DNA from 4 places in the Pseudomonas rossensis genome. Region 4 is predicted to be linked to each of the others. Evidence: predicted binding sites of a transcription regulator. Region 4 holds the regulator's gene; each other region holds the start of a gene.
What was found. The regulator FliA, encoded in region 4, starts transcription of late flagellar genes. The targets are predictions, from matches to a motif close to CTAAAGTTTNNNNNNNNNNNGCCGNTAA.

Region 1 (4,114 bases), on a different contig from region 4:
CTGACGATTCTTGATCACTCTTTTTACCTGACACGCAGCAGGTAACGCTTGAAGAGCATTCAGAGAGAGGAAACAGAAGGAAGGTATTACAGATACAAAAAGAGCGCTGATAACACGATGTTCGGCAGGAAAACTCCCCCTATTCAGAAATTGTGGCCTTGTCACCGACAAGGCCACAACTCTCGTTCCACTACGGTCAAAGGTCTCAGAAAAGCTTCCGGCCTTTGTTCGCCGCAATACGCATGCGCAACGCGTTGAGCTTGATGAAGCCCGCCGCGTCGGCCTGGTTGTAGGCGCCGCCATCTTCTTCGAAGGTCGCGATGTTGGCATCGAACAACGATTCGTCGGACTTGCGACCGGTGACGATCACGTTGCCCTTGTACAGCTTCAGGCGCACAACGCCGTTCACGTGGGCCTGGGACGCGTCGATCATCTGTTGCAGCATCAGACGCTCAGGGCTCCACCAGTAACCGGTGTAGATCAGGCTGGCGTATTTAGGCATCAGCTCGTCTTTGAGGTGAGCCACTTCGCGGTCCAGGGTGATCGATTCGATCGCACGGTGGGCGCGCAGCATGATGGTGCCGCCTGGGGTTTCGTAGCAGCCACGGGACTTCATGCCCACGTAACGGTTCTCAACGATGTCGAGACGGCCGATACCGTGTTCGCCACCGATACGGTTCAGGGTCGCCAGCACGGTAGCCGGGGTCATTTCGACGCCGTCCAGTGCAACGATGTCGCCGTTGCGGTAGGTCAGTTCCAGGTATTGCGCTTTATCTGGAGCCTTCTCCGGGGAGACGGTCCATTTCCACATGTCTTCTTCGTGCTCGGTCCAGGTGTCTTCCAGCACGCCGCCTTCATAAGAGATGTGCAGCAGGTTGGCATCCATCGAGTACGGGGATTTTTTCTTGCCGTGACGCTCGATCGGGATGTTGTGCTTTTCAGCATAATCCATCAGCTTCTCACGGGAGAGCAGGTCCCATTCGCGCCACGGAGCAATCACTTTCACGCCTGGCTTCAAGGCGTAGGCGCCCAACTCGAAACGAACCTGGTCGTTGCCCTTGCCGGTGGCGCCGTGGGAAATGGCGTCAGCGCCGGTTTCGTTGGCGATTTCGATCAAGCGCTTGGCGATCAACGGACGAGCGATGGAAGTACCCAGCAGGTACTCGCCTTCGTAAACGGTGTTGGCGCGGAACATAGGGAAAACGAAATCGCGCACGAACTCTTCGCGCAAGTCGTCAATGTAGATCTCTTTCACGCCCATGGCCTGTGCCTTGGCGCGCGCAGGTTCGACCTCTTCGCCCTGACCCAGGTCAGCGGTGAAGGTCACGACTTCACAGTTATAAGTATCCTGCAGCCACTTGAGGATCACCGAAGTGTCCAGGCCGCCGGAATACGCCAGAACGACCTTGTTTACGTCCGCCATGCCATCACTCCACGGGGTTCTACGGAAAGCCGTCAAGTCTACCGCTCATGCAGGATAATTTACAGAGGCGCGACAGCTTATGACGACGAAGCGACAGATTATGTCGAGTGAGCGACGATAACAGCGGGTTCAGGAGGTCGACGCGGCGCTCGCCGATGCAGTGGCCTGAGGGGCCGGCTTTTCGGTGGGCGCAACGCGCGCGAGGTGCACATTGACCCGACGGTTCTTCGCCCGGTTGTAGGAATTGGTATTGGGCGCCAACGGATAACGCTCGCCGTGAAAGCGCACGGTGACCTGCGATTCCTGAATGCCGTTGGCCTTGAAGAACTCCATGACTGCCAGGGCCCGACGCCGCGACAAATCACGATTGGTCAGGCGGTTTCCGCTGTTATCGGAGTGGCCATCGAGCTCGATGTGGTTGACCGTCGGATCAGCCTTCATGAACTCCAGCATCACTTGTAATTGCGCCTTGGCCTGCGCGTCGAGATCGATGCCTTCGCCGGGGAAGCCGATCTGCGATTGCTTGACCTGCTCGAAATTCTTCGGCAGCAGCTTCGCCACGCAGCCCTGATAGTCGTTGAATGCCTTGCTGAACTTGACTGGCAACAGACGCACTTCCGACACACGGCCATCGCCCGAGTAATGTCGAACGACCGGACTGCGGCCATCCATCAGGCCACTGATCAAGCGGCCAGCCTGAACTTGCGAACTGTTGAACAACACATTGCCGCTGCCGATTCGCACAGAACCGAGGTTGATGTCGCCACGCCCCGGCTGCCAGGGTGCAGCCGCCGCCAGCAAGGTGGCCGAACCGCCGCCGATCATCGAGTTATAGGCCTTCAGACGGAACGTCGCTTGCTCGCCAGCGCGACGCACGAATTCGCCCGAACCAAAATCAGTGATCGGCTGAGTCAGGCGGCATTCGAACTTGTCACCTTCGACCGTCCACTCGATGCTCTCCAGACGGGTCTGGAAAGTGAGCGCCATCGCAGGAAGGCTGGCAAACACGCTGAGCAAGGCTAAATAACGCTGGCGCACGGGAGGCTCCACTGGCTTCTACAACAAAAAGACCGACACACAGATGTTTACGGCATACCTGTTGGATATCGGAAGCTTCCTGCAAAACTTGATAGCGAGTGCCTGGAAGAGTCTTTTCCGGTAGCATTCCCCTCAGTTTGACCCGCCTGGAATCCCCTCATGTCCGACCGCCTGACCCTGCTGCGTCCCGACGACTGGCATATTCATCTTCGCGATGGTGCTGTGTTGCCCAATACAGTCGCGGATGTCGCGCGCACCTTTGGTCGCGCCATCATCATGCCCAACCTGGTACCTCCGGTGCGTAACACCGCCGAAGCCGACGGCTATCGCCAGCGGATTCTCGCTGCACGCCCGGCTGGCAGCGGCTTCGAACCGTTGATGGTGCTGTACCTGACCGACCGCACCCAGCCCGAAGAAATTCGCGAGGCCAAGGCCAGCGGCTTCATTCACGCCGCCAAGCTGTACCCGGCCGGCGCGACCACCAACTCGGACTCCGGTGTCACCAGCATCGACAAGATTTTCCCTGCACTTGAGGCCATGGCCGAAGTCGGGATGCCCTTGCTGGTTCATGGTGAAGTCACCCGTGGCGATGTCGACGTGTTCGATCGCGAAAAATTCTTTATCGATGAGCACCTGCGTCGTGTGGTCGAGCGCTTCCCGAGCCTCAAAGTGGTGTTCGAACACATCACCACCGCCGACGCCGTGCAGTTCGTCAATGAAGCTTCGGCCAATGTTGGCGCGACCATCACCGCGCATCACCTGCTGTACAACCGCAACCACATGCTGGTGGGCGGGATTCGGCCGCACTTCTATTGCCTGCCGATCCTCAAGCGCAACACCCATCAGGAAGCCCTGCTCGACGCCGCCACCAGCGGCAGCGACAAGTTCTTCCTCGGCACCGACTCGGCGCCCCATGCCCAGCACGCCAAAGAAGCCGCTTGCGGCTGTGCCGGTTGCTACACCGCTTATGCAGCGATCGAGATGTATGCCGAAGCCTTCGAACAGCGCAACGCGCTGGACAAGCTCGAAGCCTTCGCCAGCCTGAACGGCCCGCGTTTCTACGGCCTGCCGGTGAACACCGATCGCATCACCCTGGTCCGCGAAGAGTGGACCGCCCCAACCAGCCTGCCATTTGGCGAGCTGACCGTAATCCCGCTGCGCGCCGGTGAAAAACTGCGCTGGCGCCTGCTGGAGGAACACGCGTGAGTGAAGACCATTTCGACGACGAACAGGACGGTCAAGGCGGCGGAGGTGGTTCACGCCACCCGATGGCTGAGCGCTTCCGTGGATACCTGCCAGTCGTTGTCGACGTTGAAACCGGTGGTTTCAACTCTGCCACTGACGCCTTGCTGGAAATTGCCGCCACCACCATCGGCATGGACGAAAAAGGGTTTGTGTACCCCGACCACACCTACTTCTTTCGCGTAGAGCCTTTTGAAGGCGCGAACATCGAAGCGGCCGCTCTGGAATTCACCGGGATCAAACTCGATCACCCGCTGCGCATGGCAGTGAGTGAGGAAGCAGCGCTGACCGACATCTTCCGCGGCATCCGCAAGGCACTGAAAGCCAACGGTTGCAAACGGGCGATTCTGGTCGGGCACAACAGCAGCTTCGATCTGGGCTTTCTTAACGCCGCCGTCGCGCGCCTGGACA
Region 2 (4,114 bases), on a different contig from region 4:
GAGCGGAGTCATGACAGGAGCCTTTCTTGGAGTTGTGCCATTTTTATAGACTTGCTGAAACGTTTCATCAAGCTTAAAAACAACACAACTCAGCTCATGGCAGAGAAAGAATGCGGCGGTGCCTCAACGGAACCGGTCAACCTCATGCCGCAAATCCGCCGCCAGCTTCTCCAGCTCTTTGGCGGTGATCGCCAGATTGGACACCACTTCACGCTGCTCACTGTTCGCCAGGGCAATGCTTTGCAGGTTGCTGCTCAGCAAGGTTGCGGTACTGCTCTGCTCTTGAGTGGCGGTGGTGATCGCCGCGAATTGCTGACCGGCCGAGCGGCTTTGCTCATCGATCCGCGCCAGGGCCGAAGCCACGTTGGCGTTGCGCGACAGGCCTTCCTGCATCAACAGGTTGCCCTGCTCCATGGTGCTGATGGCGTTACCGGTTTCCTGCTGGATGCTTTGGATCATGCCGGAAATTTCGTCGGTCGCTTCGCGAGTGCGTGAGGCCAGGTTGCGAACTTCATCGGCCACGACGGCAAAACCACGCCCCTGCTCGCCGGCACGAGCGGCTTCGATGGCGGCATTGAGCGCCAGCAGGTTGGTTTGATCGGCAATCGAGGTAATCACACCGACAATGCCGCCGATTTCCTGGGAGCGCTGACCCAAGGTATTGATCACCGTCGCCGTGCTGTTCAGCGCGCCGGCGATTTGTTCCAGGGACGAGGACGCTTCGTCCATCGACGTACGACCGATCTGGGTTTGCTGTGCGTTTTCTTGAGCCAGACGCTGAGTGCTGCCCATGTTGTCGGCAATGTTCAGGGAGGTGGCGCTGAACTCTTCCACGGCGCCGGCCATGCTGGTGATTTCGCCCGACTGCTGCTCCATCCCTTCATAGGCGCCACCGGACAGACCGGATAAGGCCTGGGCACGGCTGTTGACCTCTTGCGACGCCTTGCGGATGTGCTCGACCATGGTCGACAGCGCCTGGCTCATCTGGTTGAACGCGCGAGCCAGCTGACCGATCTCATCGTTACTCGATACGTTCAGACGCACGCTCAAATCACCGGCACCCAAGGCTTCCGCCTGACGCACCAGATCACCCAGCGGCGCCAGTTTGCTGCGCAGCAACCAGACCGCCGAACCCACAGCGATCAACATCGCCAACAGACTGCCAATCGCCAACTGAATCCCGACACTCCAGGTCACGGCCCGAATTTCGGTTTTCGGCATGCTCGCCACCACCGACCACGGCCCGCCTTCAAACGGCACGGCAATGCTGTAGAAATCTTCGGACTTGTCGCTCCAGAACTCGCCCTTGCCCGGCGTTTTCGCCAAGCCAACGATGGTCGGAGTCGCCTGATCCAGCGCTTGTACGCCCGCGATCGGCACCAGCCATTTGCTCTGCTCATCCAGCAGCGCCAGGGAACCGGTCTGGCCGATACGGAAGCGCTTGAGGTTGGCGAACTGCGCGTTCTGCGCGTCGGTGTAGTCGAATCCTACGAACAGAACAGCAATCACCTTACCGCCGCTGTCACGTACGGGGGTGTACTGAGTCATGTAGGAGCGTTCGAACAGCAAGGCGCGACCGACGTAGGCCTGCCCCGCCATCAAGCGGGCATAGGCCGGGTTCGCGTGATCGAGCAGCGTGCCGATGGCTCGGGTGCCGTCCTGTTTGCTCAGGGACGTGCTGACCCGAATGAAGTCTTCGCCGCTGCGCACAAACACCGTCGCAACGCCGGCGGTCATTTGCTTGAACTCGTCCACTTCCTTGAAGTTGTTGTTCAGCACTTCGCTGCCCAGGTGCAGGCCCGGCGTCTGCGCGCCCGCTACCGACACCGGTTCATCCGGGTGCACGCTCAAACCGGCGCTGAAGCGCTTCTCGAACAGACCGCTCAGACGCTGGGTGCTTTCACGCAACGTGCCGTGAAAGGTACTCAACTGATCGGCCAGCAACCGAGCTTCACTGGCCAGGTGCTCTTCGCGGGTGGCGAGGTTGGCGGTGTCCAGCGAACGCAGGGCGAACACGGTACTGCCGCTGATGACAATCGCCAGTATCACGGCAAGCGCAAGACCAAGCTGTGAGGCGATCCGGGCACGAGGTTGAGACATGACAGCTCCTGGCCGAGCGACCGGATCCTCCTTGATCTGGCTGCACACTCAGCAAAATTCTAATAATGGGAATTGCGTCGAACCTGCACGAAGGTTCCACCTGCATTTTCGGCGGAAAATCGGAATACTTGAGTAATTAACCGGGATATGGCTCAAGGCCGCCATTGCGGCAGCTCTATCGATTCAGCCCAAGTGTTGAACATCGGGCAATACCATTGCTCGGGCTTCGCCTTGCAGGAAGTCGCTGAGCCTGCGCAAACGTTCACCTCCGGGGCGGGTTTTTGGCCAGACCAGGTAATATTTCTCACCGCTGGCGACGGCCGTCGGCCACGGCAGACTCAGACGTCCCTGAGCCACATCTTCCGCCACCATCAGCAGATCGCCCATGGACACGCCATAACCTCGGGCGGCGGCGATCATGCCCAGTTCCAGCGTGTCGAACACCTGCCCGCCCTTGAGCGACACCTGATCCGCCAGCCCCATGCGCTCCAGCCAACTGCGCCAGTCGCGACGATCCGGTGTCGGGTGCAGCAGTTCGGCATTGGCCAGCCGTGCAACATCCCACGGTTGATCCTGCAGAAGATTCGGCGCGCCGACTGGAATCAGCTCTTCCGGGAACAGGAAACTCGCCTCCCAGTCCGGCTGAAAATGTCCGTTGCTGAGGATGACGGCGCAGTCGAACGGTTCATGGTTGAAGTCCACCGAGTCGACGTCCATCCAGGCGCTGGTCAATTGCACCTCATTGCCTGGTTGCAGGTGCCGAAAGCGGCTGAGCCGTGCCAGCAGCCAACGCATGGTCAGGGTCGACGGCGCTTTCATGCGCAGGATGTCATCCTCGGCGCGCAACGTATTGCAGGCCCGCTCCAGGGCGGTGAAGCCTTCTCGAATGCCGGGCAGAATCAACCGCGCCGACTCGGTCAATTGCAGATTGCGTCCGCTGCGGTGAAACAGCCGACAGGCAAAATGTTCTTCTAGCGTACGAATGTGCCGACTGACCGCGCTTTGGGTGATCGATAATTCTTCGGCCGCACGGGTAAACGAGCTGTGCCGCGCCGCCGCTTCGAATGCGCGCAGGGCATACAAGGGAGGAAGACGACGGGACATTCGGAAAGCTCCTATAGCGGGATTCGGTCACCCTAGCAGAAACTCTCCAGCATGAGTTTGAATCATGAAACCCATCCTTTTTATCCCTTTGTGCAAACCCCGTAGAGCGCCGAGAATCGACGCTTTCCTGTCCCTCTTTAATTATCGAGCGTGATGACCATGCAGCATCCAGCACGTACCGAACTCTGGGCCATCCTGCGGCTGGCGGGGCCGTTGATTGCCTCGCAGTTGGCGCACATGCTGATGGTCCTCACCGACACCTTGATGATGGCGCGCCTAAGTCCAGAGGCGCTGGCCGGTGGCGGCCTGGGCGCAGCAACTTACTCGTTCGTGTCGATCTTCTGCATTGGCGTGATCGCCGCAGTCGGCACCCTCGTGGCCATCCGTCAGGGTGCCGGCGACATCGTCGGTGCCGCCAGGCTGACCCAGGCCGGGTTATGGCTGGCGTGGTTGATGGCATTGGTGGCCGGGCTGCTGCTGTGGAACCTCAAACCGGTGTTGCTGCTGTTCGGCCAGACCGAAGCCAACGTCCAGGCTGCCGGGCAGTTCCTGCTGATCCTGCCGTTCGCCCTGCCCGGCTATCTGAGCTTCATGGCCCTGCGCGGCTTCACCAGCGCCATCGGCCGGGCAACACCGGTGATGGTCATCAGCCTCGGCGGCACCGTGGCCAACTTCCTGCTCAATTACGCATTGATTACCGGCATGTTCGGCCTGCCGAAACTGGGGTTGATGGGCATCGGGTTGGTTACCGCTGTTGTCGCCAACTGCATGGCGCTGGCGCTGGCCTGGCACATCCGTCGGCATCCGGCTTACGACGCTTATCCCTTGCGCCAAGGCCTGTCGCGGCCTAACCGTCAGTATCTGAAGGAACTGTGGCGCCTGGGCCTGCCGATTGGTGGCACCTACGCGG
Region 3 (4,114 bases), on a different contig from region 4:
ATGACCTTCAACGAATTTGCCGTTGATCAAACCGGTATGGCACGACGCCAGACGCGGAGGCACGCCGTGCTGTTGCTTGAATTCGCTCATATTGGCTTCGACGTGATCCTCGACTTTGAAGCCGTTGGCTTCCAGATGGCTGATCCATTTTTTGCAGCAACCGCAATTGGCATCGCGGTGAACCTCGATCGGGATCAGGTCGGCGGCCTGGGCCAGGGAGGAAATGAACAGGGCGCTCAGGGCGACCAGACGCAGGTGGGTTCGCATGGGGAATCTCGTTTCGAATTGCGGCCAAAAAAATGCATTCTGACCATTTTTTTTGGCCTGGCATTCAAGGAGTGTTTCGAAGTAATACAAAACTGGCCAGCCTTGATCATCGTAGATCAAAGCTGTCAGTCAGATGAGGCGCACATTACAAGATTGTCAGGTTGGCCGCTGAGTGCCGGGGACGGCACTCAGGGTAGGGCAGAATTAACGAACTCTGAACCGCCCCATGATCGCGCTGACGCGACTGTTGGCTTCCAGCAGTTGTTGGGTATTGAGCTCGCTGGCCTGGCCGCTTTTCACCAGTTCGTCGACCATGTGACGGATTTGCACCATGCTGCGGTTGATCTCTTCGGTCACCGCGCTTTGCTGCTCGGCGGCCGTGGCGATCTGGGTGCTAAGGCTGTTGATGTGGCTGACGTTGCCGGCCATTTCATCCAGACCGGTGTTGACCCGTGCCGTGGCATCAGCGGCCGACTGGCAGCTGGTCTGGGTGTTTTCCATGGCGGTTACCGACGAACTCACACCCTGCGTCAGGCGGGTGAGCATTTCATTGATTTGCGACGTACTGGCCTGAGTGCGGGCGGCGAGGGCGCGGACTTCATCGGCAACTACGGCAAAACCGCGGCCCTGTTCGCCGGCGCGGGCGGCTTCGATGGCAGCGTTGAGGGCCAACAGGTTGGTTTGCCCGGCAATGGCGCCGATGACCCCGAGAATCTCGGTGATGCGTTGAGCGTCCTGTTGCATGCTTTCGACTTTATGGGTTGCGCTGGCCACTTCGTCGATCAGCGCAATCACGCTGCTGGACGCTTCGCCCACCACGACCCGCGAACGGTCGGCGTTTTCGTTGGCGCGCTGGGTGAAGGCAGCGGTTTCGGCGGCGTTTTGCGCAACGCTTTCGGCGGTCGAACTCATCTCGGTGATGGCGGTGACGGTCTGATCGGTTTCCGAGGCGTGACGCACCAGTATCTGGCTGGTGTGGGCGGAGGTGCGTTGCAGGTTATCCAGGCTGGAGGCCATGGCGCCGGTGGCCAGGGTGACTTCGCCGATCATGTTCTGCAAGTAGGTGATGAAGGCGTTGACCGAGTGGCCGATGGCGCCCAGTTCGTCTTCGGCGCGAATGGTGATGCGTTTGGTCAAGTCGGCGTCACCGGCTGACAGTGCGTCGATGTTGGCCTTCAGGGCTTTCATACGCTGGACCAGTTGGCGAATCGCATAGATCTGTAGCAACACTAGCAGGATCACCATCGGGATTTGCAGCAGGCTCAGGGTGCTGAGCACGTCGTCGCGCTGGGCGGTGATCAGCTTGGTCGGCAGGGCGGTGGCGAGGAACCAGGGTGTGCCTTCGATCGGGCGCATGAAGAAGGTGCTGGCTTCGCCGTTGTTGTCGAACTCGCCCCGCTGCGACTGGTCACGGTTTTGCAAGCCGGCCTTCACCTGGGTAGCGAACGGCGAGTTGCCGGCCAGCTCACTGATGTTCTTCAGTACGATCGGCCCGCTGATGCGCGAACTGTTGCTGATGATCTTGCCGTCGGCTTCGACGATCAGCATTTCGGCGCCGAGGTCTTTCTCCTTGCGTGCCACCAGGTCATTGAAAAAACCCAGGGTCACGTCGATGGTCGACACGCCGTAGGCCGCGCCATTCTTCTGGATGGCCATGGCGCAGTTGGTGCGTGGCTCGGCGCTGGCGTCATCTTTATAGGCTGCCGCCCACGCGCATTGGCCGCGCGGGGTTTGCATGCCGCCTTTGTACCAGGTCTGGTCGTAGTAGTTGGGCGCGGCATCGCTGTTCCAAAAGGTGTTAACGGCCAGTTTTCCCAAGGCATCCCGGTGCCAGAACGTGCTGAACTTGTTGCGCCCGGCTTCGCGCTGACCGGGCAGCGGCCAGATCCCGCCGCCGAACACTTTCAGCTCGCCGTACTGGTCGACCAGGCCCGGCAGGACGGTGTCGATGACGGCGCTGTCGAGCAGGGGAATGGTCTGGGTGATGCTTCGCTGTTGCGCCTGAACCTTGTTCAGTTCGCCCTGGATTTGCTCGGCGACTTCGGCAATTCGGTTGAGGGCCACTTGTTCTTCGGTGTGACGCAGCTTCGGTGCGACCAATTGGCTGATGCCGACCACTGTCAGCACGGACAACAGCAGGATGAACAGGACCAGAAACAGCGTGTAACGAGCCTGAATGGTACGGAATGCGGGCATGGGACCGGTCCTTAGTGCAGCGTTCTTGTTGTGGTCGTCGGTATGAAGTCGACGCTTCCAAGGGCTATCGGCTCGCGAAAGCCGAGCTTTAGGTACCATCGTGCAGGAACGGTGCGGGGTGACGGGCGGTGCGCGGTATAGTGATGGATACAAACTAACTAACCAAAGCGAACGTACCACTTGGTTAGTTGCTATTTCACTTTCCAAGTTAATGCCTGGATCAATGAAAAAGGGCAATTGCCCGGTTGTATCGTAAATGTACGAGAATTGTAAAAAGTCGGAAATAATTGTTGGTGTGGCTAGTGGCCAGGCTGATACTCGCGCGCTCTAAACCAGATTAAACAAGGAACTTTTTATGGTCGCCTCACACGGACGTCTGCATCAGATAGCGCAGTCGGGAGTTCGGTCATGACTATCGGCTATACCGGGGCCTGGACTTCCAAGGCAGGTTTGCTGGTCAAGGACACGGGCGCCGGCAAGCCTGTGACGCACAGCGCCAAGGTCAAGCAAATGCTGGCATTGGTGGGAAGCGATCCCAGCGTGCTCAACACGAAATTGATGGATGAGCAGAAACTGCACAGAAACATCAAAGGCTTCGACCCGGAAAACGTCACCCCCAAACAACTGGGCAATCTCAGTGCCTTCTTGAAAGCCAAAGGCCTGATTTCTGATATTACCTCGATGACGCTAATCAACGCCGGTGACAAGTTTGACCGGTTCGGCGTACAGAAAGACCCGGATGCGAAATTCAACGCACTGGAGTATTTCGCCACCCAACTGGACACCATTCAGAACAACAGTATCAGGGGTGACAAGTACGCCGTGGGCCTGATCCCTGAATACAAAACGGCGATCTACGTGCTGCAGAATTTACAAACTTACGGCAAGGGTAACGGCACGACGGTGCCGACCGACAAGGGCGTCAGCTCCAAGGCGTGACGCCCGATTGTCCTGGCCCACTCAACTTGTCGAATGGGCCAGGTGTCGGTTACCGGTCAAGCAACTTCATGACTTCCTCCGGGTAACGTAAGCCAGCCGTGGCATTGGCCGGGAATATTGCTTCCAGCGCTTGCAAGTCGTCGCCGCTAAGCTTCACATCCAGTGCGGCCACATTTTCTTCCAGGTATTTACGCTGTTTGGTTCCCGGAATCGGGATCACGTAATCACCCTGAGCCAGTACCCATGCGAGCGCCAGTTGGCCGGCGGTCACGCCTTTTTCTGCGGCCAGGTCCTGCACTTGCTGCACCAGCAACAGATTTTTGGCGAAATTCTCGCCTTGAAAACGCGGGCTGAAGCGCCGGTAGTCGTCTGCCGCGAAATCATCAGGACTTTTCAGCGCTCCGGTGAGAAAGCCACGACCCAAAGGGCTGTAGGGGACGAAGGCAACCCCCAGACGCTGACACGCGGCCAGACAACCGTTTTCCTCTTGATCACGGCTCCACAACGAATACTCACTTTGCAGTGCACTGATCGGATGAATCTTGTGTGCCCGCTCAAGTGTTGCGACCGAGGCTTCGCTCAAACCCAGGTACCGAACCTTGCCGGCTTTCACCAGGTCGGCCATGGCGCCGACGGTTTCCTCGATGGCCACCTGCGGATCGATGCGGTGCTGGTAGTACAAATCCAGGGTCTCGACACCAAGGCGCTTGAG
Region 4 (4,114 bases):
GAGCTGTCGCCTGCCGCTTTCGGGGTAGCCGGTGCGGCTGGCGCCGGGGCTACCGCATCGACGGCGAACTGGCCTTTACCGTGCAGTTGATCGAGCAACGACTCGAACTCGGCATCGGTAATTTCGTCGCTGCCCGCTGCATTGCTGCTCGGCGCTGGCACAGCTGCCGGGGCTTCTGCCTGAGCCTTGACGGCGTTCAGCGAGTCCAGCAGTTGTTCGAATTCGTTATCGGTGATGTCTCCCGATTCGCTCTCGGCGGCAGGTTCTTCCACCACTTCGGCGACCGGTGCCGTTTCATCGGCGGTTTGCGGTTCGGCCAGACGGGCCAGTGCCGCAAGCAATTCTGGAGTGGCAGCCGTGATCGGGCTGCGCTCGCGGACTTCGGTAAACATGCCGTTCACCGCATCCAGCGCTTCGAGAACCACGTCCATCAGTTCCGAGTCGACGCGACGTTCACCCTTGCGCAGGATGTCGAACACGTTCTCGGCGATGTGACAGCACTCCACCAGCTCGTTGAGCTGGAGGAAGCCGGCGCCTCCTTTTACAGTGTGAAAACCGCGAAAAATTGCATTGAGCAAGTCCGCATCATCAGGTCGGCTTTCAAGCTCGACCAGCTGTTCGGACAGTTGCTCTAGAATCTCGCCGGCCTCAACCAGGAAATCCTGAAGGATCTCTTCATCGGCGCCGAAGCTCATTAAGGGGGTGCTCCTAAAGGTCTAAAAACCTAAAAACCTAAAATCCAAGACTGGATAGCAAATCGTCCACATCGTCCTGACCGGACACAACGTCTTCTCTTTTATCGGCATGAATCTGCGGACCTTCACCCTGAGAGAGATGTTTTTGCGGATCTTTTTCTGCCAGCATCGCTTCACGGTCATGTTCGATGCCCGCAAAGCGGTCCACCTGACTGGCCATAAGCACGAGCTTGAGCAGGTTGCTTTCAACTTCGGTGACCAATTGGGTCACACGCTTGATCACCTGACCGGTGAGGTCCTGGTAATCCTGAGCGAGCAGAATGTCGTTGAGGTTGCTCGACACAACGCGATTGTCTTCGCTGCTGCGTGTCAGGAAACCGTCGACTCGCCGAGCCAACTCGCGGAACTCTTCAGCCCCGACTTCGCGACGCATGAACCGTCCCCAGTCGGTGCTCAAGGCCTGGGCTTCGTTGCTCAGGCCGTTGACCAGCGGCGTGGCGTTTTCCACCAGGTCCATGGTGCGGTTGGCAGCAGCCTCGGTCAGCTTGACCACATAACCCAGACGCTCGGTGGCATCCGTGATCTGCGAGACTTCCTCGGCTTGCGGCATGTGCGGGTCAATCTGGAAATTGACGATCGCGCTATGCAGCTCGCGAGTGAGCTTGCCCACTTCCTGATACAGGCCACGGTCACGGGTCTGATTGAGCTCATGGATCAGTTGCACAGCGTCGCCGAACCTGCCTTTTTCAAGGCTTTCGACCAGTTCGACCGCGTGTTTTTTCAGAGTCGATTCGAAATCGCCCTGTGAAGACTCGTTATGCTCCATAGCTCCCCCGTGGCGCAGTGGCTTCGCACATCAACCGATGCGTTCGAAAATCTTCTCGATTTTTTCTTTTAACGCCTGGGCCGTGAAGGGCTTGACCACATAGCCGTTAACACCGGCCTGGGCTGCCTCGATGATCTGCTCGCGCTTGGCTTCAGCGGTCACCATCAGCACCGGCAGGTGCTTGAGCTTTTCATCGGCACGCACGTGGCGCAGCAGGTCGATACCGGTCATGCCAGGCATGTTCCAGTCTGTTACCAGAAAGTCGATGCTGCCGCTGTTGAGAACCGGAATGGCAGTAGTGCCATCGTCGGCCTCGACCGTGTTGGTGAACCCAAGGTCACGCAACAGGTTTTTAATGATCCGCCGCATCGTTGAGAAGTCATCAACGATGAGGATTTTCATGTTCTTGTCCAATTCGACCTCCAAGCAGTCTTAAACGCGCCCAGCACCTGGACGCGCCATTTCAATCAATCCGGCAAAGCACTCAATGACTGTCTGGAGCACAACAGATCGGGACCGGTACGGTTCAACACCCCACCCGCCGCGTTCGCAGTGTCCCCACACTGCCTTCAGCGCGCTCGCCACTCCCCCAAACGCCCCCGCAAACGGGCCGCGCACTGGCTGTGTAACTGGCTGACCCGAGATTCGCTGACCCCCAGGACCTCACCGATTTCCTTGAGATTCAACTCTTCGTCGTAGTACAGCGCCAACACCAGTCGCTCACGCTCCGGCAAATTGGCAATCGCGTCCGCCAGCGCCGCCTGGAAGCGTTCATCTTCCAGATCGCGTGACGGCTCGAGATGAGCACTGGCGCCATCCTCGTGCAGCCCTTCGTGTTCGCCGTCCTGCAACAGATCGTCGAAACTGAACAAGCGGCTGCCCAGGGTGTCGTTCAAAATCCCGTAATAATCGTCGAGACTCAATTGGAGTTCGGCCGCAACCTCGTGATCTTTAGCGTCACGGCCGGTTTTAGCTTCAATAGAGCGAATTGCGTCGCTGACCATCCGGGTATTGCGGTGGACCGAACGTGGCGCCCAGTCCCCCTTGCGTACTTCGTCGAGCATCGCGCCACGGATTCGTATGCCCGCGTACGTCTCGAAACTCGCGCCTTTGCTGGCGTCGTATTTGGTCGACACTTCAAGCAGGCCGATCATCCCGGCCTGGATCAGATCTTCAACCTGAACACTGGCTGGCAGACGCGCCAGCAAGTGGTAGGCAATGCGTTTAACCAGTGGCGCGTAACGCTCGATCAGCTCGTACTGCGCGTCACGTGCCGACTTCTTGTAGAGGTTGTAGCCACTGGCTGTCATAGCACAGGTCCTGCGGTTTGTTGCACGAGGCGCTCGACGAAAAACTCCAGGTGCCCACGCGGGTTCGCAGGCAGCGGCCAGGTATCGACCTTCTGTGCAATCGCCTTGAACGCCAGTGAACACTTGGACCGCGGGAAGGCTTCGTAAACGGCGCGCTGCTTCTGCACAGCCTTGCGCACACTTTCGTCGTAAGGCACCGCGCCGACGTATTGTAAGGCGACGTCGAGGAAGCGATCCGTGACCTTGGTCAACTTGGCGAACAGGTTGCGACCTTCTTGCGGGCTCTGGGCCATGTTGGCCAGGACGCGGAAGCGGTTCATGCCGTAATCGCGGTTCAGCAGTTTGATCAGTGCGTAGGCATCTGTGATCGAGGTCGGTTCGTCGCAGACCACCAGCAAGACTTCTTGCGCTGCGCGAACGAAACTGACTACCGAGTCACCAATGCCCGCAGCGGTGTCGATCACCAGCACGTCGAGGTTGTCGCCGATATCGCTGAACGCCTGGATCAGGCCGGCGTGTTGAGCCGGGCTCAAATGAACCATGCTCTGTGTGCCGGACGCGGCCGGGACGATGCGGATGCCGCCAGGGCCTTGCAACAGTACGTCGCGCAGCTCGCAGCGGCCTTCGATCACGTCGGCCAAAGTACGTTTGGGTGTCAGTCCCAGCAGGACGTCGACGTTCGCCAGCCCCAGATCGGCGTCCAGCAGCATGACGCGCCGGCCGAGCTCAGCTAGAGCCAGGGACAAGTTCACTGACACGTTAGTCTTCCCGACGCCACCTTTGCCGCCGGTCACCGCGATCACCTGTACGGGATGCATGCTGCCCATGAATTTTCTTTACCTTGTCTTACTTAGACGGAGGCCACATTACTGGCTGCGCGTTCACTAACTGAACAATGCATGGCAGACCATCGATGTAGGTACAAAAACTGTTCATTTAATACCTCAGCCGACCTGCTTGGTCGGGCTGTGGTAAATATCAGCGAACATGTCAGCCATGGCTTCTTCGCTGGGTTCTTCTTGCATTTGCACGCTGACGGCGCGACTGACTAACTGATGACGACGCGGCAGATGCAAATCATCCGGAATCCGCGGGCCATCGGTCAGGTAGGCCACCGGTAATTCATGACTGATGGCCAGGCTCAACACCTCGCCCAGACTTGCCGTTTCATCCAGTTTAGTCAGGATGCAGCCAGCGAGCCCACAACGCTTGTAACTGTGATAAGCGGCCGTTAGAACCTGTTTCTGGCTGGTGGTTGCCAAAACCAGATAATTTTTCGATTT

Region 1: the regulator FliA is predicted to act here: its motif matches at 2,527-2,554, upstream of WLY71_RS24505 (flagellar protein MotY).
Region 2: the regulator FliA is predicted to act here: its motif matches at 2,206-2,233, upstream of WLY71_RS14830 (methyl-accepting chemotaxis protein).
Region 3: the regulator FliA is predicted to act here: its motif matches at 2,528-2,555, upstream of WLY71_RS21635 (methyl-accepting chemotaxis protein).

Annotation. Positions count from the first base shown of each region.
Region 1 is NZ_JBBWCB010000126.1:8,976-13,089, forward strand. It holds gene WLY71_RS24495 (hypothetical protein) at 1-45, shown strand, start outside; gene WLY71_RS24500 (argininosuccinate synthase) at 206-1,423, opposite strand; gene WLY71_RS24505 (flagellar protein MotY) at 1,553-2,461, opposite strand; gene pyrC (dihydroorotase) at 2,621-3,667, shown strand; gene rnt (ribonuclease T) at 3,664-4,114, shown strand, end outside.
Region 2 is NZ_JBBWCB010000048.1:641-4,754, reverse strand. It holds gene WLY71_RS14835 (aldose 1-epimerase family protein) at 1-12, opposite strand, end outside; gene WLY71_RS14830 (methyl-accepting chemotaxis protein) at 124-2,100, opposite strand; gene WLY71_RS14825 (LysR substrate-binding domain-containing protein) at 2,284-3,204, opposite strand; partial or broken gene WLY71_RS14820 (NorM family multidrug efflux MATE transporter) at 3,364-4,114, shown strand, end outside.
Region 3 is NZ_JBBWCB010000094.1:4,767-8,880, reverse strand. It holds gene WLY71_RS21640 (DUF411 domain-containing protein) at 1-267, opposite strand, end outside; gene WLY71_RS21635 (methyl-accepting chemotaxis protein) at 472-2,463, opposite strand; gene WLY71_RS21630 (hypothetical protein) at 2,872-3,402, shown strand; gene WLY71_RS21625 (aldo/keto reductase) at 3,452-4,114, opposite strand, start outside.
Region 4 is NZ_JBBWCB010000022.1:46,587-50,700, reverse strand. It holds gene WLY71_RS08880 (chemotaxis protein CheA) at 1-695, opposite strand, end outside; gene WLY71_RS08875 (protein phosphatase CheZ) at 733-1,521, opposite strand; gene WLY71_RS08870 (chemotaxis response regulator CheY) at 1,552-1,923, opposite strand; gene fliA (RNA polymerase sigma factor FliA) at 2,091-2,831, opposite strand; gene fleN (flagellar synthesis regulator FleN) at 2,828-3,658, opposite strand; gene flhF (flagellar biosynthesis GTPase FlhF) at 3,776-4,114, opposite strand, start outside.